2 regions of the Peribacillus sp. BM1 genome follow, and region 1 is predicted to be linked to the other one. Evidence: riboswitches for the same ligand, from Rfam matches in the RefSeq annotation. Region 1 holds a riboswitch; the other holds the start of a gene.
What was found. Region 1 has a riboswitch for cobalamin ahead of metE (5-methyltetrahydropteroyltriglutamate--homocysteine S-methyltransferase). Riboswitches for the same ligand answer to the same signal wherever they lie in the genome.
Positions count from the first base shown of each region.

Region 2: it holds a riboswitch for cobalamin, as region 1 does, so the genes downstream of both, AC1MGI_RS06785 (ABC transporter substrate-binding protein) here and metE (5-methyltetrahydropteroyltriglutamate--homocysteine S-methyltransferase) in region 1, are expected to answer to the same signal.

Region 1 is NZ_CM155259.1:2,821,781-2,843,869, forward strand. Features, by position in the region: gene AC1MGI_RS13665 (hypothetical protein) at 389-631, shown strand; gene AC1MGI_RS13670 (DUF4017 family protein) at 692-889, shown strand; gene AC1MGI_RS13675 (hypothetical protein) at 1,539-1,787, opposite strand; gene AC1MGI_RS13680 (hypothetical protein) at 1,878-2,042, shown strand; gene AC1MGI_RS13685 (hypothetical protein) at 2,197-2,397, shown strand; gene AC1MGI_RS13690 (hypothetical protein) at 2,866-3,465, opposite strand; gene AC1MGI_RS13695 (sunset domain-containing protein) at 3,623-4,234, shown strand; gene AC1MGI_RS13700 (S1 domain-containing RNA-binding protein) at 4,324-4,752, shown strand; gene AC1MGI_RS13705 (hypothetical protein) at 4,927-5,187, shown strand; gene AC1MGI_RS13710 (DUF3900 domain-containing protein) at 5,529-6,590, opposite strand; gene AC1MGI_RS13715 (protoglobin domain-containing protein) at 6,822-8,123, shown strand; gene AC1MGI_RS13720 (twin-arginine translocase TatA/TatE family subunit) at 8,914-9,120, opposite strand; gene AC1MGI_RS13725 (alpha/beta fold hydrolase) at 9,803-10,606, opposite strand; gene tnpB (IS200/IS605 family element RNA-guided endonuclease TnpB) at 10,791-11,960, opposite strand; cobalamin riboswitch at 12,220-12,411, shown strand; gene metE (5-methyltetrahydropteroyltriglutamate--homocysteine S-methyltransferase) at 12,559-14,856, shown strand; SAM riboswitch class I at 15,036-15,134, shown strand; gene AC1MGI_RS13740 (bifunctional homocysteine S-methyltransferase/methylenetetrahydrofolate reductase) at 15,610-17,460, shown strand; gene metH (methionine synthase) at 17,453-20,902, shown strand.
Region 2 is NZ_CM155259.1:1,378,260-1,389,816, reverse strand. Features, by position in the region: gene AC1MGI_RS06800 (transglutaminaseTgpA domain-containing protein) at 1-1,911, opposite strand, end outside; gene AC1MGI_RS06795 (DUF58 domain-containing protein) at 1,908-3,116, opposite strand; gene AC1MGI_RS06790 (AAA family ATPase) at 3,116-4,072, opposite strand; cobalamin riboswitch at 4,450-4,668, shown strand; gene AC1MGI_RS06785 (ABC transporter substrate-binding protein) at 4,832-5,797, shown strand; gene AC1MGI_RS06780 (hypothetical protein) at 6,050-9,577, opposite strand; gene AC1MGI_RS06775 (YwqH-like family protein) at 10,189-10,545, shown strand; gene AC1MGI_RS06770 (YwqI/YxiC family protein) at 10,611-10,895, shown strand; gene iscB (RNA-guided endonuclease IscB) at 11,136-11,557, shown strand, end outside.

The DNA of each region.
Region 1 (22,089 bases):
TTCATTCTAGGTTATGAAGAAGGCTTATATAAACCGACGATGAAATGGTCAACAGTAATAATCTTCTCTATGTCAGGCTCGGTATCAGGAATTTTGTTTATTAGTTTTGCAGAAGTCATCAACTTGCTTAATAAATATCTATAGGTATTAATGGTTTGGGTGTAGAAAGTGTTAAACCAATTCAAATAAATGATTCAGTAACAAAAACTAAATCTGAAAAATATGACAAGATTTTAGGGAATGGGAAATAGGAGTGAATTTATCAATTCGGAGCCGTGGTAATAATATTTTTCTTTTAATTACAAAAATATCTAGGAATATCTCTCCGTTTGCTACATACGTATAGAATGTGTACGGGATACTAAATTAGTTAAGGGGAGTAGCTACATTGAATCAAATCGTGATCAAAGAAAATATTAAATTCGCAAATAACTATTTGTCCAATCTTCATGAAGAAGGAGTTAATGATTCTAATCAATATATAAAATATCAGCAAATAGTGAAAATTAACTATCTCATTCAAAAATACAACTTGCAACCTAATCACAAAATTATTAATGAATACTATAGTGATGAAGGTAATCTAGTTAAGCGTGTAGAGCACACAGTAGAAGAATACATTCATAATTAAATTGAATAATTGCCAAATAAAATTTATATGTGAATGTATGGATGAAAGGAGTAGGATCTAATGAAATATATTGTTCCGCCATTATTAGCCTACTTACTTGTATGTATTATTGCTGTTTTATCTCCAGCTTCTGAAGGTTATAATGCAGTAGGTTGGAAATTGTTTGTTGGGCAACTTTATGCAATTCCAATTTTAATCGTTGTTGCATTAATCACACTATACTTGAACAAAAAACATTTAAAAAAGAAAAATGAATAAATAAGATGTGAATGGCCAATTAATGAGTATTTTTGCATATTAACAAAGTAGATATTTCAGCCGTTATTGCTCACTAATCAGTGGGCTTTTTTGTTTAATCTTCCAATCTATATAGCATTATAGAGTGATTTACAGCGGAGATAACCATCCAACTAAATATAAAGGCGATATAAAATAAATATTCCGGATCAGAAAAAAAGAAAGTTCAAATTTTAAGGGCATTAGCGTAAACCTTTAGTTTACGGTTTGTGTTTTTTTCATAAAATCACAATTTTAGTGAAATAGGAAAGAGATATAAATCTAGAAGAACTTCGTAGGAGACCTGAAATTCAAGTTCAAGAAGATGTAGAAAAAATCATAAAAAGTTCAACATAAAAAGCGCCCCATTAAGAGGCGTTTTTTTTGTACACCTTATTTAATTAAAGCCCCTCGTTAGCCATCCATGCAGCACAAAATCAGTGCTGCACCACAGAGAATGAAAATGGATAGGATGTGTCAATACTGATACTGACCTTAATCCAGTCAACCCTAATCCATAAACTTATTAATTATCGCTCTCCTCTTTTTTTAAACGATTAAGCAGGGTCTTCTTAAGTATTGTCATTTTTCTAATCTTGAAGAAACTTATTTTCATGGTAGTTTAGGAAGATTAATTATTTCTTAATTCATCATAATGTTTTTTGGTATTAGAGATATTGTTATCAATAAAAAACCTTGCCTGTTGTTTGAACATATCAAAGTAAGAGTCTCTATCAATGCTTAAATCTCCCAATTTATCAACGTCTCCTTGAACTTGTACAGTATCAGTTTTTAAATCAACTTGAGGAAATTCATGACGTACTCCTGTTGATTTAAAAATCGTATAACCAACATTAGATTTATCTGTGTTATCGTTCATTTCCACCCCCCCTAATAAAATTTTGTATAAATACCTATCTAAAGAAGTCAATGCTGATCAAAATGATTTCCAATTTGCTTCGAGTTTAAGATGGAGAGAGAAAATTGTGGTATTGACAATGAAGATATTGATTTTATTATTAAAAGGTTAGAAAGAACAGGTTTTATTAGTGAAATTACAGGACCATATTTTGAATATGCTGGAGGTGAAATTAAGATTACAAAATCATTTTTAAGATTACAAAATCATTTTTAAGATTCATGGAGTATATTAAAACAGATTCCTTAGTGAGCTAACTCCAACGTATGGTTATAATAAATAATTATCGAAGCATTCTACTTTGGGTGCCTTTTATTTGCAGGAATTTATCTCCTTTTTGCCGAAATAAGTACAATAGGGAGATGATACTATGAGTTATAAAGTGAAATATATGTTATTTGACCGTGTTGGTGCTAGGTTAGTACCAAACAAACAGTATAACTATACCATCGTTAGTGTAAAATATACTGAAGATCAAAACGATATGTATACGAATGTAAAAGACGAATTGTCAAGAGTCATAGGACGCCCATCTACCGAATTTAAAGTACTAAGTTATAGTGAAGTTTAAGAGTATCCTTTTGGGGTACTTTTTTAATTGTATAATACAGAACATTTGTTATTAGAACCAAAAGAATTTATAAAGGCTGTTTAAGGTATATAAAAAGAGATATAACTAGAGTCCTCTTAATAAATGGGATTCTTTGTTTGGTTTGTGTATCAAAAACGGATGAATTTGACACATATTAAGGAGAAGACAAGGAAGAGGAGACTTCAGAAAATATTCATCTAAACTCCTTTATATTTGACGGACTTGGATTAAAATTCTCAATTCCTGTTATAGTAATTCTATCTACGTCTGTCCTAAAAATTTTAAAGCTAATTAAAAATACGATAAGTACAATAGATGATATAATTATAAGTTTGTATTTTTTATTCATAAATATCCTTTTGTATTAAATTTTTCCTGGTAATGATGTTCCCCAGCTCTTTGCAAGGCGAACATTCGCATCAGAAACTATATGTAGAGGTATTACTGCTAAAAGACCTTCAATAGAATAAGCACTTGAAGATTGCAAATTATAACCAGTTTGATCCCACATTGCATATTTGTTAACTTAGAACAATACCAAGCATCAGTAGACCAAATTGTAGTTTTTATCGCATATGGTTCTCCTACCTGATTCAAACCAAAATTAACAGCGCTTTTTCGTTCTGTAGTAGTTGCTTCTGTTCCTAATTTACTTGTAACTTTATATTGTTTAATTCCACTAGAACCTTGCCATAATTTATCTCTGTTCCAATGATGAACTTTTGCTCCATTGTTCGCAGTTCTAGCTGCTTCTATAACGTAATAGTCTGTTGTAGACAATACTGCTGTATGACCAGTGAATGATTTTTCTCCACCTGCATTTTTATTTCCAATGCCATAATATAAAATATCACCGTAGCGCCAGCTCATAGCTGCAGCAGACACAACATTTTTATTTTTAAAATAAGGTGCAGCCTTTAAATCTAATTCTCCCATTTTATCAATCAACTCAAATTGTTTTTCCGAATCATTGGATAGTTCTGAATCTAGTGATCCCACATAATTTTCTAAATCACTGTGAATTTGATTAACTGTTCCAATGTCCAACCGTGGTCATTCGTAATCGTCAAAATCCTTTTCTCGTAGTTCTCGCTCCTTTATCTGTTCTTTTAATACTAACAATTTTTAGGATATGTTCTAATACGAAAAGCTATGATAAACTTACATTCGGATCTCAACATGATTGACAGAGAGGATTTTCCAAATGTTAGATAAGTATAAAAAAGAGATAGAAAAGTATAGAAAAAGAATACTAAAGTATAACAATGATATGAAAAAGAAAAAAGGATGCGCAGGGTGTTTATTTTTCTTTGGGAAAGTATTGTTAATCTTAATTGGATGTTATTTGCTCATTAATTTTTCTGGTTTTATGGAAAAATTTGAAGAAAAGAATAATGAAGAAGTAAAACAAGTAGGTATTAATAAGAACCAAGCGGCATGTGCTAAATTCAGTTCTGATCAAGAGCTCTTGGATTATTGGTATAGTAAATACTATAATAAATATAGCGATCCAGAATTCTTAGATGATAACTATGATGGAGTTCCGTGTCAAATAAATCAAAAAGTGTTTGATGAATTTATTTTAGCTAAAGAAAAGGAAGCAAAGATTAAAGAGGAAGCAATAGATGATGCAAAAGATGTTAGGAAATCAGATACTAAAAGTTGCGAAAGAAATATTCGTGGTAATATTTCTAGTTCTGGAGAGAAGATTTATCATTTACCTGGAGGAGACTTTTATGATGAAACAAAACCAGAAGAAACTTTTTGCACTCAAGCGGAAGCGTGGGAAGCTGGCTATAGAAAATCAAAGAGATAGTGGAAACGGTATAATTATCGATATATGTCTATAATAAGGTATTGAAATTTGTTATAATAAAGTATTGTTTATTTTTAGGAGGAAATTAATTGTCAATTGAAGTAGGTAGCAAAGTATCAGGTAAAGTAACAGGGATTACTGTTTTTGGAGCATTCGTAGAATTATCAGGAAACATAACGGGTCTTGTGCACATTAGTGAGGTTGCAGATAGTTATGTCAAAGATGTTAATGATCATCTTAAAATTGGAGATCAAGTTGAAGTAAAAGTCTTAAGTGAAAAAGAAGGTAAGCTTGCTTTATCGATCAAACAAACTATTGATAAACCAGAAGGACAACGTGAAACTTATACTAAGAAACCGTTCCGTAAGACTGATAATCGACCAAAAAGTAATTTTCAACCAAGGGAAACCTTTGATGATAAAATGTCCAAATTTTTAAAGTCCAGTGAAGAAAACTTATCTTCTCTTAAACGCAATACTGAATCAAAACGTGGCGGTAGAGGCGGAAGAAGAGGTTAAAATATAATAAAACAGGTAATTTCATCTTTAAATGAGGTTGAGAGATAGTAATGTAAATATTTAAGAAGATTTTTCCCTTAGTTTGCCTCTAGTATAAAATAATTTACACAATTGTAATAAGGACTATTATACTATCCTCCCGAATTTATTAAGTAATAAAATTTGGAGGATAGTATGGAGAGGATACAAGCGGAAATTCATGTAACTAAAGACTACATTTACGTTTTTGGGGATTTAACAAAGAAGCCAGTAAAAATTGAGAATAGAATGAACCATGAGCATTTTTTAATTGGTGAGGCGTTCAGGAAGTATGAAGAAGAGAATTTCATTACCTTGAGAGGGAAGAGAAAATTGCATAAGAAGCATAGCTTCATCAGGGTTTTGTATAATTTCAGATTTATCGAATTGGTCAAATGTCTTGACTATAGTATCTAAAATTTAAAAAGAAACTTCAATAATGTCTAATACTTCCTCAACACTACTATCTTCAATAAAATAATTAGTTTCAGTATTGAGAGAAATTCAAGCTAGGAAGTGTGTTATAAAAAAGAAGCCAGTGAATGGGTAATAATCCACTGGCTTCTTTTTTTAAAATCAACTTATCCTTTAAAGGAAACCTTACACAGACCAAGAGCATAATTTTTGGTCACTAATGCGGTCACTAAAATGGAAATAAACCCTGTATTATCAGCCTCTTATAGCTCCTACGAGAGGTCACTAATTTGGTCACTAAATTGTAATTTTTACGCTATATTTTTAATAATCACTTATTCCACCTATTCCTTCTGCCTAATCCTCTCTAAAATCGCCATCACGTCATCAGGCTTATGAAATTCAATCGGTGACACGCCTTTTTCAAACACAATGGATTCAGCATCAACAAGCAACACATATCGACCATTAATCTTCCCTAAATGAACATTCTCGCCGAAATCAGAAAGCAATCCTTTCACAGAAGTATTCCCAAGTGTCATCCGCATTTCTGCATCAGGTGTATGTTCAACGATTTGTGCTGTAGCTTCAATCACTTGATGTGTGTCGAGTCGCTCTTGAATCTCACGTTTTTCGCTCGCTTCCCAAACCTCCATCGCCTGTTCAAATTGTTGCAGTTCTTCGCTGTTATCAGCGAATGTTTCTTGAACATGCTCCTGTACCATATTCATGACTTGTGCTTTCATGATTTCTGGCATGGATTCACCGTAATCAACGAATTTCAAGAAATCTTCGAAATAACGAGCATGTGAAGCTTGATGAATTTTCAGCTCGCCAGGTTCAACCATGCCTTCTTCTGGCATGTAGGGATATTGGATGGATTTCATGTTTTTCGTTGTGATGGCCATTTCTACGTTGCGAATTAAAGTTGCTTCGTCCGAGATGGAAGCGACTTTAGGTTCGAAATCGCATTTAAGCAGGAATACGAATGGTTCATCAAAGTATTTTGTTAATTTTGCACTTGCAATGAGAAAAACCCCACCGCGAACTGCACTTGTGTCTAAATAGGCGCTGACAAATTGCTCATTTTCTTCATGAAATTGTTCCTTTGAGTCCGCAAAACGAACACGATTGAATAAATTATAGTTTGGATTAGAGTCTAACTCATGACCTTCCTCGACGATAAAAAAGCCAATTTTAGTTGGAACTTGTTCAGCTTTTGGATGCCGATCTACTTTACGCTTGCTAATCTTCATTAATTCCCCATCAAGGAAATCCTTGAGTGAACTTTCTTCATACTCTTCTTCGTCCAATGTTTGGAAATGCTTATATCGTTTGTCCGTCTGATCACCTTTCCCCTCGACAGATATAACGTAAAAGGATAAATATTGTATTGAAAAATCCATTGCATTCACCTATTTTCTTTATTTCATGCTTATTTAGTATAAGAATGCGTGCTTGTTCCGTCAATGAGCATGTTTTAGTTTTGGGTAGAACAGGGATATTCAATCATTAAGAAATAGTATTCATTAATTGGCATGAAAGCGAGTGTTAAATTTACCACCGTTGTTAAAGTTTTTAAATATTTACCGATATATAATTAAACGATTTAATACAGTTTTGAGGAGCTAAGATTAATGAACCCATTTATTAAGAGAAACAAAAAAAAGCAAGAAGAAAACTTGTACGATCAATATGAAGAGATCGTTGAGATTAATATTAAAAACTATCAGGATGTTTTAATTCAAATGGACATGATTCAACTAACGAAAAGAGATTTATGTATTGCGCGTTCGTTTCAGCCAGTGGTTAAAGAAAATTTAGAAGAGATTGTCGGTAACTTCTATCTAAATCTAGAAAAACAGCCGGGACTGATGAGAATCATACAAGATAATAGTTCAGTTGAACGGTTGAAAAAAACATTGTTCCGCCATATATATGAAATGTTCAATGGACAAATTAATGATGAATACATAAAGCAACGAAATATCATCGCACATGTCCATGTTAGAATTGGGTTGCAACCAAAATGGTATATGTGTGCCTTTCAAGATTTACAAAAATCATTAATTGATTTGGTTACACCAATGACAGAAACTATTGAAGAGTACCGTGAAATCGTACTTGCAATCACAAAACTATTAAGTTTAGAGCAACAAATCGTTCTGGAAGCTTATGAATTGGAAAGTGAAGAGATCCGTAACCAAGTTGAATCGGAAAAACAAGTTATTAAAACGACTATACAAACAAACACTCATGAATTGGCGGCAGTCAGTGAAGAAACGAATGCTGCTACACAAGAAATCCAGAATAAAATCAGTGAAATTCAATCTTTAACAGAGGTAGGCTCCAATATTGCAATTGATACTGTTCAAAAGTCAAAAGAAGGAGTTACTCTTTTGAAAAATGTTGAAACGTTGATGCTCAGCTCTCAAGAAGCTATGAATCAATTCTCTAACCAGATGGAGCACTTAACTAATACTTCGCTTAAAATAAATGGAGTCGTTACAATGGTTACACAAATCGCTGACCAAACAAATTTATTGGCGTTGAATGCTGCAATCGAAGCAGCAAGAGCTGGTGAAAATGGCAAAGGGTTTGCTGTCGTAGCGGGAGAGGTAAGGAAGCTCGCTGAAAATACGAAGAAATCAGTATCTGAAGTTTCATTGTTAATTAGTGGAATCCAATCTTATACAGAAGAGATGAGCTCCTTTATAAACTCAGTCAAGGATGATATGAAGAATGCAAAGGAACATTCTGTAGAAACGACGGTGTTTTTTAATCAAATTCTATCTGCGATGGAAAAAGTAATGAAACAAAATATGAATATAGCTGGTGAAATGACCGATTTTACAGAAATCTTCCAAAGTCTTAGCTCTGGGTTTGATAAAGTAGCCGTTTCTTCAGATGAATTAAGTCGCTTAACGACAAATTTATAAGTTGAAAACTAAGGGATCTGAATCGAAAGATAAATGAGAGTGTCCCATAAAGACCTGGCACTCTAAATCAGTATGCGGTGTTTCATACACTAATCTTGTGCTGTATTTAGTTGTTGCGAGGTCTGACCTTTGATTTTGAGACGTCTCCATTATTTTGAAAAATATTATTTTGAAAATTTCCTCGTTAGAATATATAATAATTCTCTAGTCAATTAAAAAATAAAGTAAAAAGCCAAATAAACATTTTGGTTATAAAAAATCCGAATTTCCAATGAAATTCAGATCTCATCTGAAAAAATATTGAGTTTATAGTTATTTCAACATTAACCTCGTTAGAATATTAATTTTACTCCTATTCTCAAAAAAGTAAAAGTAAAAAATATTTCTTTAAGGGGAATAAGGAAGCTAGAAAAGAAAAGAGATTTACTATTATTAAATAAGAATTTTAAATTATGCTAATGTATATTTTTTATTCAATAAATAGCTACCAGTGTGCTATTTAAAATTCTACAAATAAAAACCTTGTTTGCTGATTGAAAAAATGGTATATTAATAAAGCGATGAGCTAATTTGCATAAGACGAGGAACATGCTTAACGCACGTAGGGATGTGGCCCAACGGTTTCTCGCCGCAAACGCATCAAAGACGCCTGCTTTGCAGGCGTCTTTTTCAATGTAATAAATGGAAACTAAGTTACCCTAAAAAACACGTAATTAGATCTCGGATTTCGGTTATAAACACTATTAATTGTGTGTAGTGTGCACAAACTAACCATTATTGGAAATGACGTTTATTTTTTTGAAACTTCTTTTGCAATTTTTATATCTTCTTTTACATCCTCTTTAATATCATCTGTTAATTCTTTTGTCGCTTTTTTAAATTCCCGTAGTGAATTTCCGACGGCTCGTCCAATTTCAGGAAGCTTACTAGGACCAAAGACGATAAGTGCTAATATAAGGATGAGAATTAAACCTGGCACACCAATATTGGAAAACATATTTTCACTCCTCTTGTGTAGATATCTATTATTATAGACCTTTGTCAAGCGTTTGCAAGGTGGATATACATCGTAAGTAGGAGAAACAATCCTTATAATCCATCTAATGAAAAGCTGAAATGAATTGTATTTTTCTCAATCATTTAGGCTTGCAATCTTTGTTCATTTCAGATATTATACTAATACAAGCTGCGTTGTACGTATTGATAATTAAGTTTTAACCTTTAAGCTGTAATAGGGAGTTTTATATCAAAACAAGAATGTCAGGCCTTTTTCACTGACTGAGGACATACAGGACTGTTTTTGCAAACACCCACTTTGAGGAGTGGTGGTTTAAAACTTTATTACTGAGCTTACGGCAATGGCGGCTACCTAATTGTTAGGGACAAAACCAGTTCTTTATAGAACTGGTTTTTTTAATATTCCAAAAGAAATCTCCCGTATCCAAGGATCAAATTCTTGGGTATGGGAGTGCTCTACATATATGGCTTAAGATTTTTCATATCTCAGGAAACAGCTGAAGTACATGAATCTCATCAATTCTAAGGATTCAGTATCTGTTTGTGACTCCGCCAATTCATTAATATATTGTCTTTATTCGTTTAATCTTTCTTAACAACATTTTAATCTTTTTATGAAAGAACAGAATTGTTCCTACAAAGGGAGCTCATTCAAATAAAAATTATAACAATACTTTTGGCAGTTCTTGACTAAATTTGTCTTTTTCATCATAAAAAAGGCCATGTCCGCTATTTTCAAAAGGAATGAGTTTAGACTGAGGGATATTCTTGCGCATCACCTGAGCTAATTCATACGGACATACTTGATCTTTTTTACCATGCAGAATAGTTGTTGGAATCCTGATTGCAGCTAAGTCGTTTCTTAAATCTTCATCACGTAAGGATTCAGTAGCCTTAATTGTCCCTTGACCAGATGCTTCAAAACCAAGTGTCAAAAACCAGTCGTTAAATTCACGACTAATTTTACTTGCAAAAAACATCTTGCCGAATTCAGCAAGCATCTTTGGTCGATCCTGATAGGCTTGACTAATAATTGAATTTACTGCCGAAACCGGCATTCCATACGGAAGGTTATTCCTTTGAACAAACGATGGGGCTACAGCGCCTGCAAGAATTAATTGGCTAATATTGTACCCGGCGTGTCTAGGCATATAACGGGTGGCAATGGCACCACCAATTGAAAAGGCAATTAAAGTAAGATTAGTTAATTTTAACGTGTCAATAACCCCGCGGATATCATTAGCCATTTCGTTATACGAGTATGAGCTAAAGGGGCGGTCTGATTTTCCAAATCCACGTAAGTCAAGTGCAATGCAGCGAATCCCGTATTTAGGCAAAACATCTAACTGATATTCGTACATTTTATGATTGACAGGCCAGCCATGAATAAATAAGATTGGTTTCCCATTTCCAATATCCTCTACAAAAATATTTACGTTGTTATCAGTCTTGATATAATAGGCCATTAAATCACCCTCTTATTCACCAGTATATGGATCAAGTGATGAAGAAAATGATAAGATATTCGAAACTATTTACAACGTTTATCCCTGAATTATCTGACCAATTGAACTACCCACCACTTAATTTTCTAATGAAAATTTGAAGTGGGGGATTCCTAAGAACACCAATCTATCGATCAGTTATGGGTTAGGCGATCTCCGTAGTCCCTACGGTTAGAAGTCTTATCGCTTCGGTATTAAGATTTCGTCCTGTATTAATATCTCTTTGGTGATGGGTATGGCACTCTGGACAATCCCATTCACGCAATTCAAGATTTTTAACGTCTTCATTTTGATAGCCACAACATGAACAAAGTTGACTGGAAGGGAAGTTTTTTGCAACTGTTACGACTTGTTTCCCGTACCATTTCGCCTTGTATTCAATCATACTTTTGAATTGTGACCAGGATACTTCACTAATGGCTTTGGCAAGATGATGGTTTTTAAGCAGATTAGATACTGACAAATTTTCCATCCCAATCATGTCGTGTTTTTTGACAATCTTGGTTGAAATTTTATTTAAGTAGTCTTTTCGAGCGTTTGCTATTTTTTCATGGATACGTGCTACTTTGACTTTAGCTTTGTACCAATTTGAACCCCCTAGTGTTCGTCTACTCACAATTTGTTGTGCTTTGGCTAGCTTTTCTTCTAATGTACGGAAAAAATTTGGATTCGAATAGATCGTTCCATCTGAAAGAATCGCAAAATCTTTGATCCCCAAATCGCTCCCTACTACTGACTCTGTTTTAGGTAACTCTGATACTTCTGATTCGGTTGCAATAGACACGAAGTACTTACCAGGAGGGGTGTGACGAATCCTAGCACTCACAATACGTCCTTTCACTTCACGACTCTTAGCAAAGCGAATCAACCCGAGTTTGGGCAATTTTACTTTGTTTTCAATGACACAAATATTCCCGTTCGTATACTTTGTCGTATAAGATTGAACCTTGTTCTTTTTCGACTTAAAGCATGGTTGTTTATTCTGTTTTTTATAATAGCGATTATAGGCAACACTTAGGTTTTCAACGGATTTTTGCAAGGCAATGCTATCTACTTCTTTCAAAAAAGTGTACTGTTTTTTTGATTCAAGTAGAAATTTAACCGTTTCGTATTTATTCAAGTATGTACCTTTCCAATCATTAGAAGGAAGTTGTCCATCTTGTTTCATTTCTTCCACGACGTACCAATAGAGATCTATTTCTTTTTGTTTACCAAGAAAGAAGTTAAACACGAAACGTGAACAACCTATCGTTTTATTGATCAGTATGGATTGATCTTTGTTTGGATAGATGTGAAATTTATAGGCCTTATTCACCTCCTATTTACATTTTACCATTCATTATACCAATTAACGAACATTTGTTCCGTTCGGATTCAAAAAAACAGCAAATAGAAGGGCTATTAAGCTAACGCCTAACCGAAATTCATCTACCCCTTATCGTTGGGCTACACCCTTCACACGATTGAAGAGGGGGTCTTCTTTCGGAAAATGATAAAAAGATACTTGCGAAATCAGACAAGATGATATAATCTTAATCCCAATAAACTTTTTATTGCAATAATTCGAAAAAATGAATAATATTCAAACGATAGGTGTTAAAAGCAACATGTTTTTAACTTAAAAGGGAAGTTCGGTGTAAATCCGACACGGTCGCGCCACTGTTATGGGGAGTTCTTTATCGTTAACCACTGTTTCATCATGGAATGGGAAGGGATAGAAAACGATGAACCTAAGTCAGGAGACCTGCCTATTGGATGCGCTTATTACCTACGCGAAAATAGGGAGGAGTGATGGCCATATGTTGAAACTGATTGCTAGTCTCAACTCTAGTTAACTATGTCTATCATTAGTCTCTCTTTATTGCAAAGAGAGATTTTTTTATTGAGGCAATTAAAAATGAAATGGGGGCACAATAATGGGAATTAAAAGTTCAAACGTAGGCTATCCGAGAATTGGTGAAAATCGCGAATGGAAAAAATGTGTAGAATTGTTTTGGGCAGGAGAGCTGACCGAGTCGGAATTTACAAGCAAGATGGAAGAAATTCGCCTATCACATTTACGAAAACAACAGGAAAAAGGAATTGATCTCATTCCTGTCGGTGATTTCAGTTATTATGATCATGTATTAGATACAGCTGTTATGTTTGGGCTCGTCCCAACACGATTTAAAACAGAAGGAAAGCAACTTTCACTTCAAACCTATTTTGAAATTGCCAGAGGCAGTAAAGGTAAAGTAGCATCAGAAATGACAAAATGGTTCAATACAAACTATCACTATATCGTGCCCGAGTTAGAAGATGCACAACCGGTTTTATTAGAAAACTGGCCATTAAAATTATATAAAGAAGCAAAAGAAAAATTAGGGATAAATGGGAAGCCTGTCATCCTCGGGCCGATCACTTTTTTGGCATTGTCAAAAGGATACGATGATCAAAAACGCAAGGAATTGTTACAAGCGCTTACTCCACTTTACGTCGAAGTATTGCAACAATTAGAAGAAGCGGGTGCTGAGTGGATACAAATTGATGAACCACTTTTAGTAAAACAGATTGATCGTGAAATTTTACGTGATGTTAATGAAGTGTACACAGCTTTTAAAAAGTCCGTCCCAAACGTAAAAATCATTCTACAAACGTATTATGAAAGTATCGAACATTATCAAGCCATCGTTCAATTACCAGTTGCAGGAATTGGTCTCGATTTTGTTCACGACGAGGACATGAATATTGCTCAATTACAAGCAATTGGTTTTCCGAAAGATAAGGTTTTGGCAGCAGGAGTCATTGACGGCCGAAATGTCTGGAAAGCCAATTTACAAGAGAAAGCAAAACTCATCGAAACATTAACAAGTATAGTTGACGATAATCGTCTCATAATCCAACCATCTTGCAGCTTACTTCATGTTCCTGTGACAGTGAAAAGTGAACAAAATTTAGAGCCCATTGTTAAAAATGCATTATCTTTTGCAGATGAAAAACTGGATGAAGTGGTCTTGTTAACAAAATTTGCAAAACATGAACTAACCGTTGAAGAGCTTGACAAATGTGACCAAGCAGTTAGATTATTAAATCATTCATCGTTCCGAAATGTGAGAGAAGTGCAAGATACATTAGTAAATTTATCTCATTATTCAATAACTCGCGTTGATGCAAGCAAACGAAAAGTATTGCATGATAAACGATGGGATTTACCATTACTTCCAACGACAACAATCGGTAGTTTCCCGCAAACGAAAGTGGTACGAAAGCAACGTTTGAAATGGCGAAAAGGAGAACTATCAAACGAACAGTATGAGCAATACATTAAAGAAGAAATTAAAAAGTGGATTGATATTCAAGAAGAACTTGGTTTAGATGTACTCGTTCATGGTGAATTTGAACGGACAGACATGGTTGAGTTCTTTGGTGAAAAATTAGCAGGTATTGCGATTACAACGTATGGTTGGGTGCAATCATACGGTTCACGTTGTGTCAGACCACCAGTTATTTTTGGTGATGTCGTCTTAACAGAACCAATGACAATAAAAGAAACGGTTTATGCGCAAAACTTGACGACAAAACCTGTAAAAGGCATGTTAACAGGCCCCGTAACCATTTTAAATTGGTCATTTGTGCGTGATGATATAAGTCGTAAAGATGTCTTAAGTCAATTGGCATTGGCAATCCGACAGGAAGTCGAAGCTTTAGAAGCAAACGGTATCGGTATGATTCAGGTCGATGAACCAGCCTTAAGAGAAGGATTGCCGTTGAAAACAGAAAAAACTGAAATCTACTTAAAAATAGCGGTTGATGCTTTTAAATTATCAACATCGTCTGTGAAGGAAGAAACACAAATTCATACTCATATGTGTTATGCGAACTTTGAAGATATTATTGAAGCCATTGATGCACTTGATGCAGATGTCATCTCGATTGAAACGTCAAGAAGTCATGGTGAATTAATTCGCTCATTTGAAGAACATTTGTATCATAAGGGGATTGGTCTTGGCGTGTATGATATTCATAGCCCGCGTGTACCAACATTGGAAGAGTTATCACAAAATATAGAACGTGCCCTGCAAGTCTTAGATTACCGTTTATTCTGGGTTAACCCTGACTGTGGTTTAAAAACGCGTGGTATTGAAGAAACAGTCGTGGCATTAAAATTAATGGTAGAAGCAACAAAGCTTTATCGTGAAAAGCTTGAAGTAAAACAAACACTGAATGTATAAGAAGGATAATAAAGGGTGTAGGGAATACGGTGAATGCTTAAGAGAACATGCTTAGGCCTTACTAGCGACTCATCAAACAAACGAGTAATTGTTTTATTCAGAATTTTCATCAAATTATTTCTTGACATTTGTTAATCACAGCTATAGAGTAATAGTTAATTAAAACTAAATATGTAACTTTCTTATCCAGAGAGGTGGAGGGACTGGCCCTTTGATACCTCAGCAACAGACTTTTTGTACTGTGCTAATTCCAGAAGCGAAACGCTTGAAGATAAGAAGAGTGAATAGCCGTGGTGCTAAAACCTCTTCTTATCTTAAGAAGAGGTTTTTTATTTTAACATGCGAAATAGCGGTAAAAATTAAAGAAGGAGGATTATTTGGAATTAATGGAATATTCGTGATGTTACATCAGTATTAAATAAGTAAATTTATAGCTAGATAATTTTGTGTTTTTTTAAAATCAATACTTCTCGAGAGATGCGAAGGGATTGTCCCGAAAAAACCTTAATAACCGGCATATGCTAAAGCTAGTAAGTGAATGTTTGATAGATGGAGAGAATGTTTCGATAATTCCTTCATCAACATGTTGTTTTTTCGCATATAACAATGAAATTAGCGAGGGTACCCTAAAACGAGAGCGTCATACCACAGAACTTCAATATATTGTTTAAATCATGTGTATATCACACAATAAACCGTGTATAGGGAGTTAAGGTCAGACCTCTTTAGGACGCCCTCAGAAAGGGGGTATTTATGGATTTTCGTCAAGAATTGAAGAACAGAATATTAGTTGGAGAAGGGGCAATGGGGACATTATTGTATTCCCACGGCATTGATCTTTGTTACGAAGAATTGAATATCACGAATCCCAATCAAATTGAAACGATTCATCAGGCATATTTGAATGCGGGAGCAGATATTATCCAATCGAATACATATGGAGCTAATTTTCATAAATTAAAGAGGTATGGATTGGAAGATCAAGTAAGTCAAATTAATCGTAAAGGCATTGCGATTGCTAAAAAGGTAGCTGTACAAGGGAATGCATTTGTATTCGGTACGATAGGTGCATTAAGGAGTATACGTAAATCAGATTTAAGCTTGGAGGAAATCAAACGTATTTTCCGAGAGCAATTATATAGTCTCCTACTTGAAGCACCAGATGGACTATTGCTTGAGACATTTTACGATTTGGAGGAGTTAGAGACCGTTCTTCAGATTGCACGGCAAGAAACGGATTTGCCAATTATCTCAAATGTTTCATTACATGAACTTGGAAATTTACAAAACGGGATGTCGTTAAACGAGGCTTTTCAAAGGTTAGAGCAGTTGGGAACAGATGTAGTCGGCATCAACTGTCGACTTGGTCCACATCATATGATTCGCGCATTGGAATCCGTTTCGTTACCAAAACAAGCGGCACTTGCCGTTTTCCCGAATGCTAGTTTACCAGATTATGTCGATGGAAGACTTGTATATGATGCAGTACCTGAATATTTCGCTTCATCAGCACTAGAGCTTAGAGAGCAGGGGGCATCCATTATCGGCGGCTGTTGTGGCACGATGCCTATCCATATTGAAGCAATAAAAAACGCGGTAAGATTGTTAGCACCGGTTTTAGAAAAGGAAATTAAAGTAAGGGATATTGAGATTATCGAAGTGGGAAATTCTGATGAAGGGCTAGCATTCCATGAAAAAGCGAAAGTGGAAAGAACGATTTTAGTAGAATTGGACCCGCCGAAAAAATTAGGGATTGAAGCCTTTATGAATGGTGCCGTTGCCTTAAGGAAAGCGGGTGTAGATTCCGTTACAATGGCTGATAATTCGCTTGCCTCACCGCGAATTTCCAATGTGGCATTAGGTACACTTTTGAAAACACAGCATGAAATAAAGCCGCTTCTTCATATAACATGCCGTGACCGTAATTTAATAGGTCTACAATCGCACTTGTTGGGGCTGCAAACGCTTGGTCTAAATGAGATTTTAGTCGTAACAGGTGATCCATCTAAAATTGGTGATTTTCCAGGTGCGACATCTGTATATGATTTATCATCATTAGATTTAATTAGTCTTATCAAACAATTTAATGAAGGACTTTCTTATTCAGGGCAAAGTCTAGGTCAAAAAACGAATTTTAAAATCGCTGCTGCTTTTAATCCAAATGTCAAATATCTCGATAAAGCAGTTAAGCGGGTTGAAAAGAAGATTGCCTGTGGAGCTGACTCCTTTTTGACGCAACCGATTTATTCCGTCAAACAAATTGAAGATGTATACGAAGCAACGCAACATTTAGACACACCTATCTTTCTTGGTATTATGCCATTAACAAGTTCAAGGAATGCGGAATTTATCCATAACGAAGTGCCTGGTATCATCTTGCCAGAAGAAGTCCGCAGAGCGATGGCATCTGCAGGCAATGATCCAAATAAAGCCAAAAATGAAGGGATAGCCATTGCCAAGGAATTGGTGGATACTGCGATGGATAAATTTAAGGGCATCTATTTAATTACCCCGTTCTTATATTATGAAATGACAGCAGAATTAACGAAACATATTAGAAAAGTAGATAGTAGGCATACTTCGGAGGTGGGAGCATATGAGTAAACGGTTAATTCAGGAACAAATGAAAAGAAAAATTTTATTATTAGATGGCGCGATGGGGACCATGTTACAAGCTGAGGATTTAACCGCTGAGGATTTTGGTGGTGAACAATATGAAGGTTGTAACGAATATTTAACGATTACCCAACCTGATGTCATTCGTTCCATTCATGAAAAATATTTGGCAGCTGGTGCAGACATCATCGAAACAAATACATTTGGTGCAACAAGTATCGTGCTTGATGAGTATGATATAAGTTATCTGGCATATAAACTAAACAAAGAATCTGCCGAGATTGCTAAGGCGGCCTGTGAAAAATATTCGAGTAAAGAATGGCCTAGATTCGTGGCAGGAGCTATGGGACCAACGACAAAAACTTTGTCTGTAACTGGTGGAACGACATTTGAAGCATTGACTGCTTCTTATGAAGAACAAGCGTTAGGTCTTCTTGATGGAGGGGTAGATTTACTTTTAGTCGAAACATGTCAGGACATGTTAAATGTAAAGGCTGCCTTTTCTGGAATTAAAGGGGCGTTTGTTAAATACGGACGGGAAATCCCGATCATGATTTCTGGCACAATTGAACCGATGGGAACGACACTTGCCGGTCAGTCGATAGAAGCATTTTATCTTTCATGTGAACATATGAATCCACTTGCAGTCGGATTGAATTGTGCAACTGGACCAGAATTCATGATTGACCATATCAGAACACTGGCGAATTTATCAAATAGAGCAGTTAGTTGTTACCCTAATGCGGGACTCCCAGATGAGGAAGGGCATTATCATGAATCGCCGAATTCTTTAGCAGAAAAAATGAAACAGTTTGCAGAAAAAGGATGGGTTAACATTATTGGTGGTTGCTGTGGTACGACACCTGAACATATTGTTGAATTGGTAAAAGTACTTGAATTGATTGAGCCACGAATAATTGAAACTCATACACACGGTCATGCAGTATCAGGAATCGAACCTCTTATCTATGATGATTCCATGCGTCCGTTATTTGTCGGAGAACGAACGAATGTTATCGGATCGCGTAAGTTCAAGGAATTGATTAGGGAAAAGAAATTTGAACAAGCGGCAGAAATTGCTCGAGCTCAAGTGAAAAAAGGAGCTCATGTTATTGATATTTGTCTGGCTGATCCTGATGACGATGAATTAGGGAATATAAAAGAGTTTGTTACTGAAGTGGTAAAGAAAATTAAGGTGCCACTTGTAATCGATACGACGGATGAAGCTGTCTTGGAGGAAGCGTTAAAAAGATCGCAAGGGAAGTCAATCATAAACTCCATTAACCTGGAGGATGGAGAAGAACGCTTTGAAAAGATTGTGCCACTTATCCATCAATATGGTGCTGCCGTCGTGGTTGGTACAATCGATGAAGAAGGGATGGCGGTTACAGCGGAAAGAAAGCTTGAAATCGCCAAGCGTTCTGTTGATTTACTTGTCAATAAATATGGTTTGTCAGAAAGTGATTTAATTTTCGATCCACTTGTTTTTCCAGTTGGGACAGGCGATGAGCAATATATCGGCTCAGCTCTTGAAACGGTGAAAGGAATTCAGGCAATCAAAGAAACTTTTCCGGATTGTTTGCTGATTCTTGGGATATCTAACGTTTCATTCGGTCTACCACCAAGGGGAAGAGAAATACTCAATGCCGTTTTCCTTTATCACTGCACGAAGGCGGGGCTGGATTATGCAATTGTCAATACGGAAAAACTAGAACGTTTTGCTTCGATACCGGAAGAAGAGATCAAACTGGCTGAAGCTCTTTTGTTCGATACATCATCAGAATCATTAGCCACTTTCACAGAATTTTATCGTGGTAAAAAGGCGAAGAAAAAAGAAAATACGGCCATCCTACCTCTAGATGAACGATTGGCCAATTATATAATTGAGGGAACGAAAGAAGGTTTAATTACTGATCTCAATAAGGCGCTTGATCGTGGAGATGCACCGCTTGAGATTATCAATGGACCGCTAATGGATGGCATGGGAGAAGTTGGTCGCCTCTTTAATGATAATCAGCTAATCGTTGCTGAAGTTTTACAAAGCGCAGAAGCTATGAAAGCGGCGGTTACATATCTTGAACCGCTAATGGAAAATGAAGAAGACAGTGCAAAAAAAGGAAAAGTGCTACTAGCGACTGTCAAAGGGGATGTGCATGATATTGGCAAGAACTTAGTGGACATTATTCTTTCCAATAACGGCTATGAAGTGATTGATCTTGGGATAAAAGTATCGTCACAGCAAATTATTGAAGAGGTTCGCAAGCATAACCCGACAGTTATTGGACTTTCTGGCCTGCTTGTCAAATCAGCCCAGCAAATGGTTCTCACGGCGCAGGATTTAAAACAAACAGGCATCGACATCCCCATTCTAGTAGGAGGTGCCGCATTATCACGTAAATTTACAGATTTTAAAATTTCGCCAGAATACGATGGCCCTGTTTTATACTCAAAAGATGCAATGGATGGGCTTGCAGTCGCAAATATTTTACATGACAATCATAAAAAAGCAGCGTATCTAAAAGAATTAAGTGAAAAGCGGGAGACAGCAAGGGAAAATGCGGCAATCGTGGCTACGATGGAAAAACCGGAACGAAAAAAGGTAGAAGTAAAACCGTTATCTGTTGTTCCTGTCAAGAAGCCACTTGATCAAATACGCCATATATTGAAGGATTATCCGATAGATGTTGTTCAGCCATACATAAATCGGCAAATGTTGATTGGTCACCATCTTGGTTTGAAAGGAAAAGTAGCTGAACTGGTAAGAAAGGGTGATGAGCGGGCGATTGAACTGAATGAACTTGTAGATGAATTAATCACGTTCTTAAAGTCGGACCATGAGTACGGTTTAAATGGAATTTATCAGTTCTTCCCTGCTCAAAGCGAAGGCAATAAGGTCAAAGTATATAATCCTGACAACCACAATGAAATTTTGGAAGAATTCGATTTTCCCCGACAGGAAAGTAGTCCTTATTTATGTCTTGCCGATTATGTAAAACCTGTTTCATCAGGTGAAATGGATTATGTCGGCTTCTTTCTTGTATCGGCGGGTAAAGGAATTAGAAAATGGGCGGAAAAATGGAAGCAGGAGGGTGACTTTTTAAAAAGCCACGCGATACAATCACTTGCCCTTGAAACGGCAGAAGGATTTGCTGAAAGAATGCATCATTTGATGAGAGATGCACAAGGAATTAGTGATCCAATAGATATGACGATGAAAGAACGTTTTGCAGCAAAATATGCAGGGCAACGTTTTTCATTCGGTTATCCTGCATGTCCTAATCTCGAAGATCAGGAAAAACTTTTCCGTCTCTTAAAACCACAAGATATCGGAGTAGAATTAACAGAAGGTTTTATGATGGAACCAGAAGCTTCCGTCTCAGCGATCGTTTTTGCGCACCCTGAAGCACGATATTTTAATGTGGAAAGGTAAAATCTTAGTAAACAATAATTTTTTATAAACAATCGATATATTAACAACTAAAAAGGTACTTGTGAATACATAGAGTAGTATTCTAAGTAGATTTTTGTATAGATGTGGAGAATATTGGATTCTTTTTAAGGTGGTCTACCGTTACCTACAAATAAATTCGTATTACCACTACTGGTAGTCTAACTATTTAAGCTGTGGACTCATTAATATTTGTTCACAGCTTATTTTATTTGTCATTAATAAATCGAAGGTTAATGAAAAAGTAATACTGATCTGCAATTTTATATAAATCGATTTTTGACAAAAAAAGAACTTTGCCCAAGCTATCCACAATGGGCAAAATAAGTGTTAGTTATTACAAATACCTGATTTGGTATATATCTACTAGTAATATATATTTCTTATCTTTCTTAAGCTGGGAAAACTTAATAGCATTCGTTATCTATCTACAAACATCGTTCCTTTTATAATTTTTGTAGACCCTGCTTTGTCCTTTCTCTGGGATATTTGCTTGCGGGGCATATTATTGATAGTTAGTGGATTGATCTAGACGCTCAAAGCTTTTAAACCTATTGTTCAGCAAACTAAAAAAACTAGTGTAGAAAACTGATCAGATAAAGGATAACTTGGTTCAAGAGCTGCTTTAGTTGCAAAAGGACTACGCTTAAGCGACGTTGTTGTTGCTCATATTCAGAAAAATATTAAAAAACAAGAAAAGTAGATAATTATACATAGCACCGATCGATTTAATGGGAGGTGTTTTTTTATAATTATAGAAATTTAAGTGTTTTAGATGAATTAAAATAAAAAAGGTGGGTAAAAAGTAGTAAAAATTTAGCTGAATAATGATATAATTCAAAGGATATTAGTATGTCTTGAGGTAGTGCGTTTAACGGTTTCATTTGATGAAAAAAATGCAATCCTTAAGAAAGTATTAATATGCATTAGGAAAAAAACTAATAAGTATTCACAAGTTAAAGTTTTGAAGGTTAGCCAAGAACTAGAAAACTATTGTTAATGAAACCTAAAGAATCAAATAAAGAGCAATGTATTGGATAATAATGGTGTGGATAGTATAAAATTTCGCAAACTAAAAGGCCCATCTTTTGATTTTAATTACTCCTGTAAAATATCTATCCATAAATCACAATGAAAGTTATACTGTAATAATAATGCTACTTTTATAC
Region 2 (11,557 bases), 1.4 Mb from region 1:
ATAAAGCAAGAAAGCAAGAAGCATCACTCCCACAAGACCCATTGCTGTATTTCGCAAAATGATCTTCCAAGAAATATCATCTGATCCCAAAGATGCTGATTGATCCGATTTATCCGTATCTGGAAGTGCTTTTTTATCGGGCTGAGTTGGCTCTCTTTTTTCCGGAGTCGTCACAGCCGTATTATGGTCATTCTCGTTAGCTTGAGTAGTCCAAGAAGCATCGTAAAACTGGTTTGTATTATTAAAGCCTTTTGTTGGCTCAAATGGTACCCAGCCTACCTCGGGAAAATAAACCTCTACCCATGAATGAGCATTATTATTCGTGATCATATAAACGGATTCACCGTTTTTTATCGTTGCCACACCATCAGAATAACCTTTTGCCCAGCGTGCCGGAATGTCGAGTGAACGTAATAGAACAACCATTGCTGTAGAGAAATTATCACAATACCCCCGCAGTGTTTCAAATAGGAATTGATCCACATAATCCTGTTGCTCTTCTGGATAAGGAATATCTTGCTTATCATACACAAACTCAGGACCATCAAAATGATTTTCAACAGCTTTTACCTTGTCATACCAATTATCTTTATTACTAGTGATCTCTAGCGCTAAATTACGAATTCTTTCAGGTAGGTTCCTTGGCAACTGTGTATAAATACCTATAATGTCTTCAGGAACATCATTTGCAGATGTAATCTTTTTTAAATAATTTCTATCAAATGTTTTAAGATAATAATTCACTTCATAATCCGTAAGCTTGAGCCTACCCCAATTATTCGATTGAGCTGTCAATAAATTCGTCGAGTCATTAAAAATATACTGATCTGTTTCTTCAGCTGAAACCCTTTTAAGTAAACTAGGAGTAGGATATGGAACGTGATTGTAGAACTGCTCCATTTTAACGGACGCCTTTTGTTCTTGAAGCTTTATTCCAGGTAATTCTGTATCTGTAAGAGCCACCATATCCTGATCATTTTCATACTCTGTCAATTCTCCTGGATAATCAAGCCTTGTCCAGCCCTTGCCAGTGTAATAATACTTGTTCTCCACCTTCCAATAGTGTCGAGTGGAAGCATCTGCATAAAAAACAACTGCATGGTCGTCAGAAATTGAACCACCTAGTTGGGTATCATTTTCTCCATACCCAGTACGCTTGCTTCCTGCTGATTTCGAATCTCCTGTTGTTTTAGTTGAATAGGATATAATAAATGGAACAGGATCTGGCCATTGGGGGTTTAGTTTCGGTGCTGCAAAACCAATTGTCCCACTAAACAACAGCATGATTGTTAATGGAATAAGCCATCTTCGTAAACCATCAATAGACACTGTTAATCTTTCCTGTTCAAATAAACGGAAAAAAGCGAGCAATCCCAGTACAGCAAAACCAATGATAACAACCCGAACAATGGAACCATCCGCATCATACGGGGTAAACGTATCAAGAACCGCTAAAAAAACAATGGTTAGCAGAAAAAATAAAAAAAGATTTCGACGGACAACTACCCAGTAATGAATTAAATATGAAATGAGCCAAATCAAAACAAAAAACAATAAGGTTCTGAAGCTGTTCGTTAATAACATCCAGTCCGCTTCCACCATTCTTGAAATATTCATTTTCATATCACTTATAAGTTCCCCAATCCAAGCGAGTTCAAAAAGTGAAAACTGCGAATATAAATATTGAATGGAAACAGTTGTATATACCACAAAAATCATTATTCTTACAACCCAATGTACCTGTAAAAAGTACGAAAGCAAAGAAAGACACATAAATACAATAAACACGCTCATATTATCGGTATCTGTCAGTTGATTAACCGGCTGTAGCCATTCCCATAACAACAAAGTGCCGTATCCGTATAAAACCACTTTCAACAATATATCGAGTAGACTAGTTCTTTGAATCATTGAGCCATCACCTCGACTAATCCAGATTCAAAATGTCCCTGCTCCAAATAACTAACTCTCATCCCTCTTATATAGGCGGATCGCTTTGCAAAAAGCTCTTCAGCTGCTAACTGTCCTTCTTTTTTTATACAAAATATCGTAATGGACTGGTTCATTTTATACGCACTGATTTGTTCCACCATTCTTTGATTCAAATGCGAAGTAATCAAGATGATTGCTACATTTTGAGATAGTACGGTTTGATGTGATCCAAGCAAGGAACTTAAACTCCCTTTTTCATCTGCTTCTGTTTTGGCAAGTCGGTTAAAAATTCTTTGGAGCTGTCCATCTCCACCTCGGATCGGTAGTGGCGCCTCATGCATCGCCGAACCTGCATAGCCAACTAGTATCCCTTTCTTCAGAAGAACATGCGCGAAGGAGGCAGCTAATACTACAGAATCTTCAAAGGACTCTGATGAAGCTTCATCCAGGACCAAATATACATCATGACTTTTCTGTTCTTCAAATTCCTTGGTCATAATGGCATTCTTATTGGCTGTCGCTTTCCAGTTAATCCATGACATTTGGTCACCCGGCTGGTATTCTCGAACTCCACTGACGATTGAATGCTCTCTTTGCATCTTTTTTACAGACCCTGCTTCTCCTTGATCAAAGAAATTCTCCAATTGCTTATACGACAAATCATAATAGGCAGGCCAGACTAGGACTTTTTTAGGAAGATCATAATTGGCTTCCTTTTCAAATAATCCAATCATATCTCCAGTTTTCAGACGGATCGCAGACAAGCCGTGCTCCCCTCTTGGAAGGTTATGAAGCAAAAACGTAATCGAAAAGGATTTCCGAAACCAAGGAAAAATGAACGCCTTCTTCATCGACGTATTTTTGCCTAATCGGCCATTAAGCTCTTCTTCTACTAGGAGAAATAACAACGGGAAGCGGTCTTTACGTGTGATTTCAATCCTTGCTTCAATCGTTTCCCCTGTTCTGAGTTCCGTTTTATCTAACGATCTTGTTACCGTGAACTTGTGGATAGGATAGAAAAACAGCCCTATCGAATAAAGGGCAAATGGTAGAAACGTATAGAACAGAAACCAACTGAGAAAACCTCCCTGAAACATCGCAAACCCAAATGCCAAGACCACCAAACTAATAAGCACTACAACCTTTGCATAAGGTCTCATTTTCTCTACCAACGATTTCATCATTAATTCACAGCCCTTTTTACTGGTACAGGAATATTATCAATAATTTCAGCAACCACCTGCTCAGCTGTAATCCCTTCGTACTTCGCTTCAGATTTCAAGATAAGGCGATGCGATAACACAAATGGGGCAAGATATTGAACATCATCCGGCAACACATAATCCCGGTCATATAATAGGGCGTAGCTTTGAGATGCTTTCATTAAGGCAATCGAGCCACGAGGACTCGCACCTAAATATACACTGCGATGCTGGCGCGTTGTTTGTGTCATTTCAACAATATAATGCTTAATCGCATCATCGACAATAACCGCCTTTGACTCTTGCTGCAAACCGCGTAGTTCAACCAATGACATAACGGGTCCAAGACTATCAAGCGGTGACGCCAAACGCGCACGATTCAAAACTTCCACTTCTTCAAATATATCTGGGTACCCCATTTTCATTTTTAATAAAAAACGATCAAGTTGAGCTTCAGGAAGAGGGTACGTTCCTTCATATTCGATAGGATTTTGTGTTGCCATAACAAAGAATGGTTGCTCCAGCACTCTCGTTACACCATCAATCGTCACACTTGCCTCTTCCATCCCTTCTAATAAGGCTGACTGAGTTTTCGGAGATGTTCGATTAATCTCGTCAGCCAGGATAATATTCCCCATAATCGGCCCAGGACGAAAAGTAAATTCTTGCTCCCTTGGATTATAAATGGAAACGCCTGTTACATCAGACGGCAGCAGGTCAGGTGTAAATTGAATTCGTTTAAAATCTGCACTGATTGACTTGGCCAGCGCACGAACCATCATCGTCTTACCTACACCTGGAACATCTTCCAATAAAACATGACCTCCCGAAAGTAAGGCCACTACACTTAATTCTGCTATATCCCTTTTCCCAATAATAACCTTCTCGATATTACGTATCACTTCATTTAACTTTGGGTGCTTTCCTTCGTATGTCATTCCTTACCTCCTGTGATTCATCTCTTATCGATTTTTCAAAAAATCCGAAAAAAACAACTAACTCTTTCATCCTATCGACACAATTCATTTAAAATTACTTTAACTCAAACTACATTCGACGACTTCCTTACTAACCCTTCTTTTTCCAATATATTTACAAATTTCACATAATGGACTTACCCAATATAGTTGAGCATATTTCGCACCAAAATGAGTTTTATCAAGCTGTAAGGAAAATGATGGATCTTTCATTCAACATATATCATAATTGAACAAATTTTCAAATATTTATATCTAGTAAACATATGTATTAGTAAACATCACAAAAAGTATGACTTTCTTATCGGAATTATATGGTAAACTATTGATAAGTGAATATAATCTTGCAGAAAAAAGGTGCTGAACTTTCAGCTTAATAGGGAATTCGGTGAAGAACCGAAGCTGTTTCCGCAACTGTAAGTGCGATGAAATAAGGATATGCCACTGTTTTATTTAACGGAATCGGACGTAGCACGCAATCCGTTATGTAAAATGGGAAGGACCTTAAAGTAAATGGATGCACAAGCCAGGAGACCTGCCTTCTTTCCATCGTATTATACTCTTCGGAAGATAAGAGGATTGTACGGCAACTCTCATCTTTTCTTTCCAACTGGATATGTAGGATGGTGTGCCGCCCAATTTTCTTGGTCGGTTTTTTTGTATTAAACGCCCGACGAGACATTCACTCTATTTACCATATAAAGAAAAGAGGGTCAAACAATGAAGACATTCATAATGACAAAATGGTTACCTGCACTAATGCTTTCTTTTATTTTAGTACTTGCTGGCTGTGGAAATAACGACCAAACAGCACCGAAGGAGAAAACCCCTGCAAATGAAGTTGAAAAGGTACAACAAGACAAACCCTATTCGGTAACCGACGATGCGGGCAACAAAGTCACTTTTGATAAAGTTCCCAAAACTGTCATCTCCCTGCAACCAAGTAATACAGAAATTCTATTCGCCCTTGGAGCTGGGGAAAAGATAGTCGGTGTTACCGATGTTGATAACTATCCAGAAGAGGCCGCTAATATTGAATCTGTTTCCGATTTGATGAATATTAATATGGAGAAAATTATCGCGTTAGACCCAGATGTAGTGTTTGCCTATACTATTAGTGACGAGGCTACCTTACAACCACTGAAAGACGCTGGAATCCCGATCTTCGTCATTGCAACTGCCGCTACATTTGAAGATGTCTATGGTGACATTCAACAGCTTGCTGAGGTTATGAACGTGAAGGAAAAAGGCAATGAAATCGTCGACACGATTAAAACACAAATTGCGGCAGTTGCAAAAAAGACTGCCACCATCAATGAAAAAACAAGTGTCTATTTGGAAATCCAGCCTGCACCAGAAATCTACACAGTAGGGAAGAATACATTCCAACAAGAAATCTTCGAAAAAGCAGATGTAACCAATGTATTCGAGGATCAAGAAGGTTGGATCAAAGTTTCTGAGGAAGAAGTTATTAAACGCAACCCTGCTGTCATCACAACAACTGCCGGTTTTATTGAAAAACCTGAACAAGAAATTAAAAGCCGTACAGGGTGGGACCAACTTACAGCCGTTAAGGAAAACAAAGTATACTACTTAAATGAAGACGTGATGTCCCGTCCAGGGCCACGTATCGGTGAAGCTGTCGAGCTTGTTGCCAAAACCGTTTACCCAGATCTATTTAAATAAGATCGATACAAATCCTCTTTATTGAATGACAACCAGAAGGAAACAAATATGCTGAAATGCTTCTTTTTTAGTAGCATTGCTCATATTCTTAAGGCTCATCCAGACAATCACGTAAAACGTAAAGTACAGAAAAGGCTGCCCCACGGGACAGCCTTTTCTGTACTTTCTATCTTGAATCTTCTACCTATTTCGGTCCATTCTTCATTTATCTAAAAACGAATCATAGTCATTTGGCATATCAATCTCATCATTCTACCTCCACCGTTCAAACCATTTCCGAATTTTTTCTTTGTTACGTTCAAGAATTTTCTTAGACGTCGTATTTTCCTTTTGTTTTTTCCATTCAAAGAAGCTGGCAAGCGCGATAAGAACGATACCGCCAATGATCAAGTAGAGCCACCATGGCAGATTGCCCCATAGGTGATTGGTGTTCATATAGATATTTAACAAAATAGTCCCTGTCCCTGCTAAGAAATACGATTTATATTTCATAATAAATCCGAAGATGATTGCGACTAATGCCAACGTACCAATTACCAACGCATCATATACGGTATTTCCTTGTAGTGCATCCATGATTAATACTAAAAATAACAAAGGAACAATAACTAGTTCGATGGTTTGCGCCATATGCCCATCATCGAATACTTTTCTCAGCAATAATGTGCTGATGATAAACAATGGAAGAATCGTGACTTCCGTTGCTACGAGAGTAGGAATGTTAAATTGGTCAATAATAACATAATATGGATATAAGCTTAATACAACCGCTGCTGTAAGATAGATTTTCTTTTCTAATTGACCTAAAGTGAAAGTCCGTATGACAAGTAAATAGCCGCTGACTAAGCAGGCTGCGATGATTTCTAAAGCAGGATAACTTTCCACATTCATCAAAATACGCCAGTTAATTGTCACCACATACAGAAAACCTACGATTCGATACACATCAATCACTAGATACGTTTCTTCTTTTCGAATCATTCCGTGGAAAAACATCTTACTCATCCAAGTTATCACATATAATGCAACGAACAACAACACAGTACCTGCAAGTATTGATAGCTCGTTTGCATAGCGCACATAAAATAAGAATGTTAGCATCAGTGGGATCGCAATAAAATGTTCCCACTTCCGTTTCATCATTAAATAGATGGCAAACGCGGCTTGAATGGTGAAAAGTACAACTGAAAGTACATTCAAATTGCTAGAAAAACGGAATATATTCCAATCTGACAAATAAACAAGGAGAGTCAGATTTAAGAATACTAGTAAATAATAATCAATCATCCGTTTCCATTCTGGATTCACTCGACTCCAAAGAATCGTTATCAAAGCTGCCGTAATTGTGCAAGTAAATATTAGATAGTTGAAAAGCTTATATTCCTGAAAAACAAGCAAGACTTGCAACTGAAGAACTGTAAATCCAATGTACGTGAATGTAAAACGTTCCCACACAATCGTTGTCCTCACTGCGCTGACCACATAAAGACTGAGCGGTATTAAGTAGAAATACATATTTGCACCTGTCACACTTATATAAAGATAACCAAGTGCCGCCACAAGAAGGTTGGTCAGATGGCTGAACCAAAAGAAATAATTTCTGCCCATCTTCGAATATTTCCCTACATATACAGACAAAACATAGAACAATACTGGTCCTAAGAATAGGTATGACATCCAGATATATTCATTCTCAAATTTGAAAATGGCCCATATGGATGCATACACACCGGCGCTTGTATAAACAACCGGAATCCATAGAAGATGATGGCGATATAAATAGACGGACAGAACTTGGATTGCTGTTGAAACCATCATTAAAGCGGTAATTAAAACGGCTTGCAATGTTCCAAAATAGAGCGTCATAAACGACACCATCGATAGGACCTGACCGGTAATAACAAAGATATTAAAAAAGCTTTTATACGATTTTTGCAAGAAATAGCCTAGCCCGATTAAAAGCAATGCGACAATCATGACATGTAAACTAAATGGAATAGTAAAGTCATACCATCTGCTTGTTTCGCTTATATACAGATACAAAATGAGCAATGAACCAGCTAGGGATAACGGAAAACCATACGTACTAATATCCTTCATCCATTTTTCTGTCACTTTATTATGACTGAAGAATAATAAACCAGATATCGCGGCAAGAAAGAGGCTGACGATTAACCAATCTCCATTCACCATATTGATAAAAGTCAAAAACAGCATCACACTACTTGAAAGAATCCCTACACTCGAACGGAAAATCTCTATTTTTTTTGCGGAATTATATACAAACAGTCCTAAATAAAGGATGATTTGAATCACAAATAAGAAACTAGAGTGCACTGTAAAGGTCCATTCAAATGCCCAGCCAAGATAAACAAGTGACAGATTAAATAAGACGATTGCCGGATAAGTAAACACAACTTTCTTCGTTTGAATGGCTAAGAATACATATTGTGCGACTAGAAGGATTAGTGCAATGAAAATCTGTGCATAGCCTTCTCCAAACACTTGTGCATTCACATAGGCAAATACAAGTACACTACTCGTAATGCCCGTATAAACAAAGCTTTTCGATACTTCTTCGTTTCTTTTAGCCATAAATAAAGAAAGAACAATGAACATGATCGGAAGCATAGCAAAAGCAATAGAAGTGAAGTCACTCAATACTGCCGCGTTCAAGACAAGATGGATATAGCCATAGCTAAATACAAGACTAAATGCCAAATTGTAATACTTTTGATTGTATTTTATCGTTAACAATAGGAATTGCAGGGATGTTAAAAGCAAAGTAAATGAATACAATACTGTGCTTGAAGCTAGTGTAAACACGACAAATGCTTCGACGAAAATTTTAAATTGGATGAAGTAAAATAAATAGGGTTTGAATACAGCCAATTGTTGATGACTTTTCAAACGATCCATGTACCATAAAAATAATAAGTTAAACAACACGAGTAGAATAAATAATGTTTCTGTAGTTGGCGCCACATAGGTAAACCCGAAAAGACTTGCTAACGCAAAGGTTATCAATGAAAGGATGGTAAATAGTTTCGAAGCAAAGTGCTTAGCAATTACAAAATAAATGCCCAAACAAATCACTCCGCCGATCAACCCCAATAACCCTCTCCCCTCACCTTGCAGCGATAAATACTCTCCAAATATCCGATAATATGAAGCTGATAATATCGTAATTGGAATGAACAGACTTGCGAGTGTTAGGAAAGCAAAGGCCGTTTGTTTAATTTTTAATTTAAAGGCGATAAAAGCCATTCCAAAGAAAAACACGGACACCATGCTAATACAGAATACTTTCAAAACAGCATTCAATGCTCCCCACGTTGACGTCGCTAAGATAAGACCGCCGAACAAGAGAAGAATCACACCCATCACCAAGACTAGTGTTATATTTCTTTCCCGTATTTGCTCTGCTGACTTTGCAGGTTTCACAACGGGTTGCTGTTGAATGACCATCCTAGGTTCAGGGCTAACCATTGGCGTTTGTACTGGATCTTGAATTAATTTTGGAGCGTGCTCTTTAGTTTGCTGTATGTTATGTGGAGCTTCATTCGGAATCGTGCTCGATTGAACCATTTCTTCTTTTTTCTCTTGCTTTTCCATTACTGCTACTTGCTGCAGCAGCTGGTGATAATGCCGTTCATACGCACTACTAAGTCTTATGTAATCCGATTTGGGAATCAATCGTTTTTCTCTTAGTATCTTAAGTTCATCATGAAAGATATCTCGCTTCTTTTCAATTGGGATATTGTCATTAGAATCCGTCACAATAAGCCCCCTTTCTCTGAAAACTCTACTTCTAGTGCGTGATTTTAACAGAAGGCCAAAAATGCACTTTGATGCAATTCGCAAGCTTTTTTACCGGGATTTTTGAACACCCTCTACTATATTATAGAAAATTATACACAACAATTCCTAATATTGGAATAAAAATTAAATCACTAGGATCATACTCATTAATCAATCGATTGATTAAATTAGCCCTAAACTCACTCATTTGCATGGTTTAGTTATACATGCTTCGAGAATAATTTGACGCAATTTGGCTATAGCCTTTCTAACGTATTCCCCCCCACAATTCACTCCTAATACTGGTATTATTGTCGAAGCAATGGAGAACTTTTTATTAATCAATCAATTGATTAAATTGGCAGGAAATCGTTCATTTCCTTACACGATTGCTGATTAAATGACGAATTACTTGTCGATATTTACGCTTCATCTTGCCTCTATAGTCAATAAGACCCATTTATTAAATAACCTAAAATCATACATTTTGATTATATAGCCCTGTTTTTTCCATGATATAGTAAAAGTATATAATTATTTGAGATAAGCTCATATCGTTCAATCGCTAAAGGAAAAGAGGTAGCCAATAGATGTCTTTAGCTTATTATTATAGTTTATTAAGGTTGAAAGAAGAGCAACTTCAACGTCTTCAGGTGTGTAATGGTGAATTGAAGTCTAGCCAACAGGATTTTACCCATCATGAAAGATTAGTGTCGGAACCTGAGCTTTCTACAAACACATGGAATGGAACACTCGCTCATACATTTGATGATCAGAGGGCAACAGGAATGTTAACAAGCTATCGCGATATAAGTACCAATCAATTCAACTCCGTATTCACAACCTTGTCTGATAAAATTCAACAAATTCAACTCGAAATCATTTCAATTAAACAGACCATCGCCGCTCTAGAGGCAGCAGAACGGGAAGAGAAAATTGCACGTTAAACATGACTTTTTATTAAAAATCCTAATATAATTTTGATCATTAAATAGACGAGGTGGTATGTATATTGAGTTCTGAAATTAAAATGAAATATAGCGATGTAGAACAAGCACTCTCGAAGTTACATTCATCTTCAAGTGCTCTCCAAACTAGTTTTCCTTCATCAATAGGGGGAAATAATGTTCTTGATGTAGTGAAACAGCTTAACAACCTCAATACGCTTCTTCAACAAGTAGGAGACTCATATAAAGCCTTACTTCTTCAAAATGAAGAGGCAACCCGCAGTTCTGTCAAATTCATGAACGATACAGATCATCAGCTTTCATCCTATCGTCAACTACCCACCACTTAGATTCTAACGATTCTTGAAGTGGAGACTTTTAAAAAGCCTTTGGTTGTCTAGCCTAAGTTTTATGGAAACTACGTTGGGATGGTGACCACACCCTCGGATGATTCCCTAGTCCGTTGCTCTGTGTAGGCTCTGTAATAGTTCTAAATGGGGAGGAACGGTCAACCTAGTTTGGCGGTTTTACCGCAAAGCCATTCCAACATTGGCGAAGGGAAACGAACTCCAAAAAGGAGGGAATACGTCATGTTCGTATTCATACTTAATCAGCATGGGGAAGCTTTAATGCCATGCAAACCAAGAAAAGCGAGACTCTTACTCAAACAAAAGAAAGCAAAAATCGTAAGCTATCAACCATTTACGATCCAACTTCTATATGGCAGTAGTAGCTATAAACAATCGATTAACGTTGGGATAGATTTAGGTGCTAAACACACGGGGATAGCGGTTACGACCCATGACAAGGTACTTGCCAAAGGAGAGATGGAAGTACGTCAAGATGTTAAGAGTTTACTAGAAACAAGACGTATGTACCGAAGAAGTAGACGAAATCGAAAATGCCGCTATCGAAAGCCGCGATTTGACAACCGTAAGCGTCACAAAAATTGGCTACCGCCAAGTATACAATGTCGCTTAGCTAACACGTTTCACTGGATCGATACGTTTTT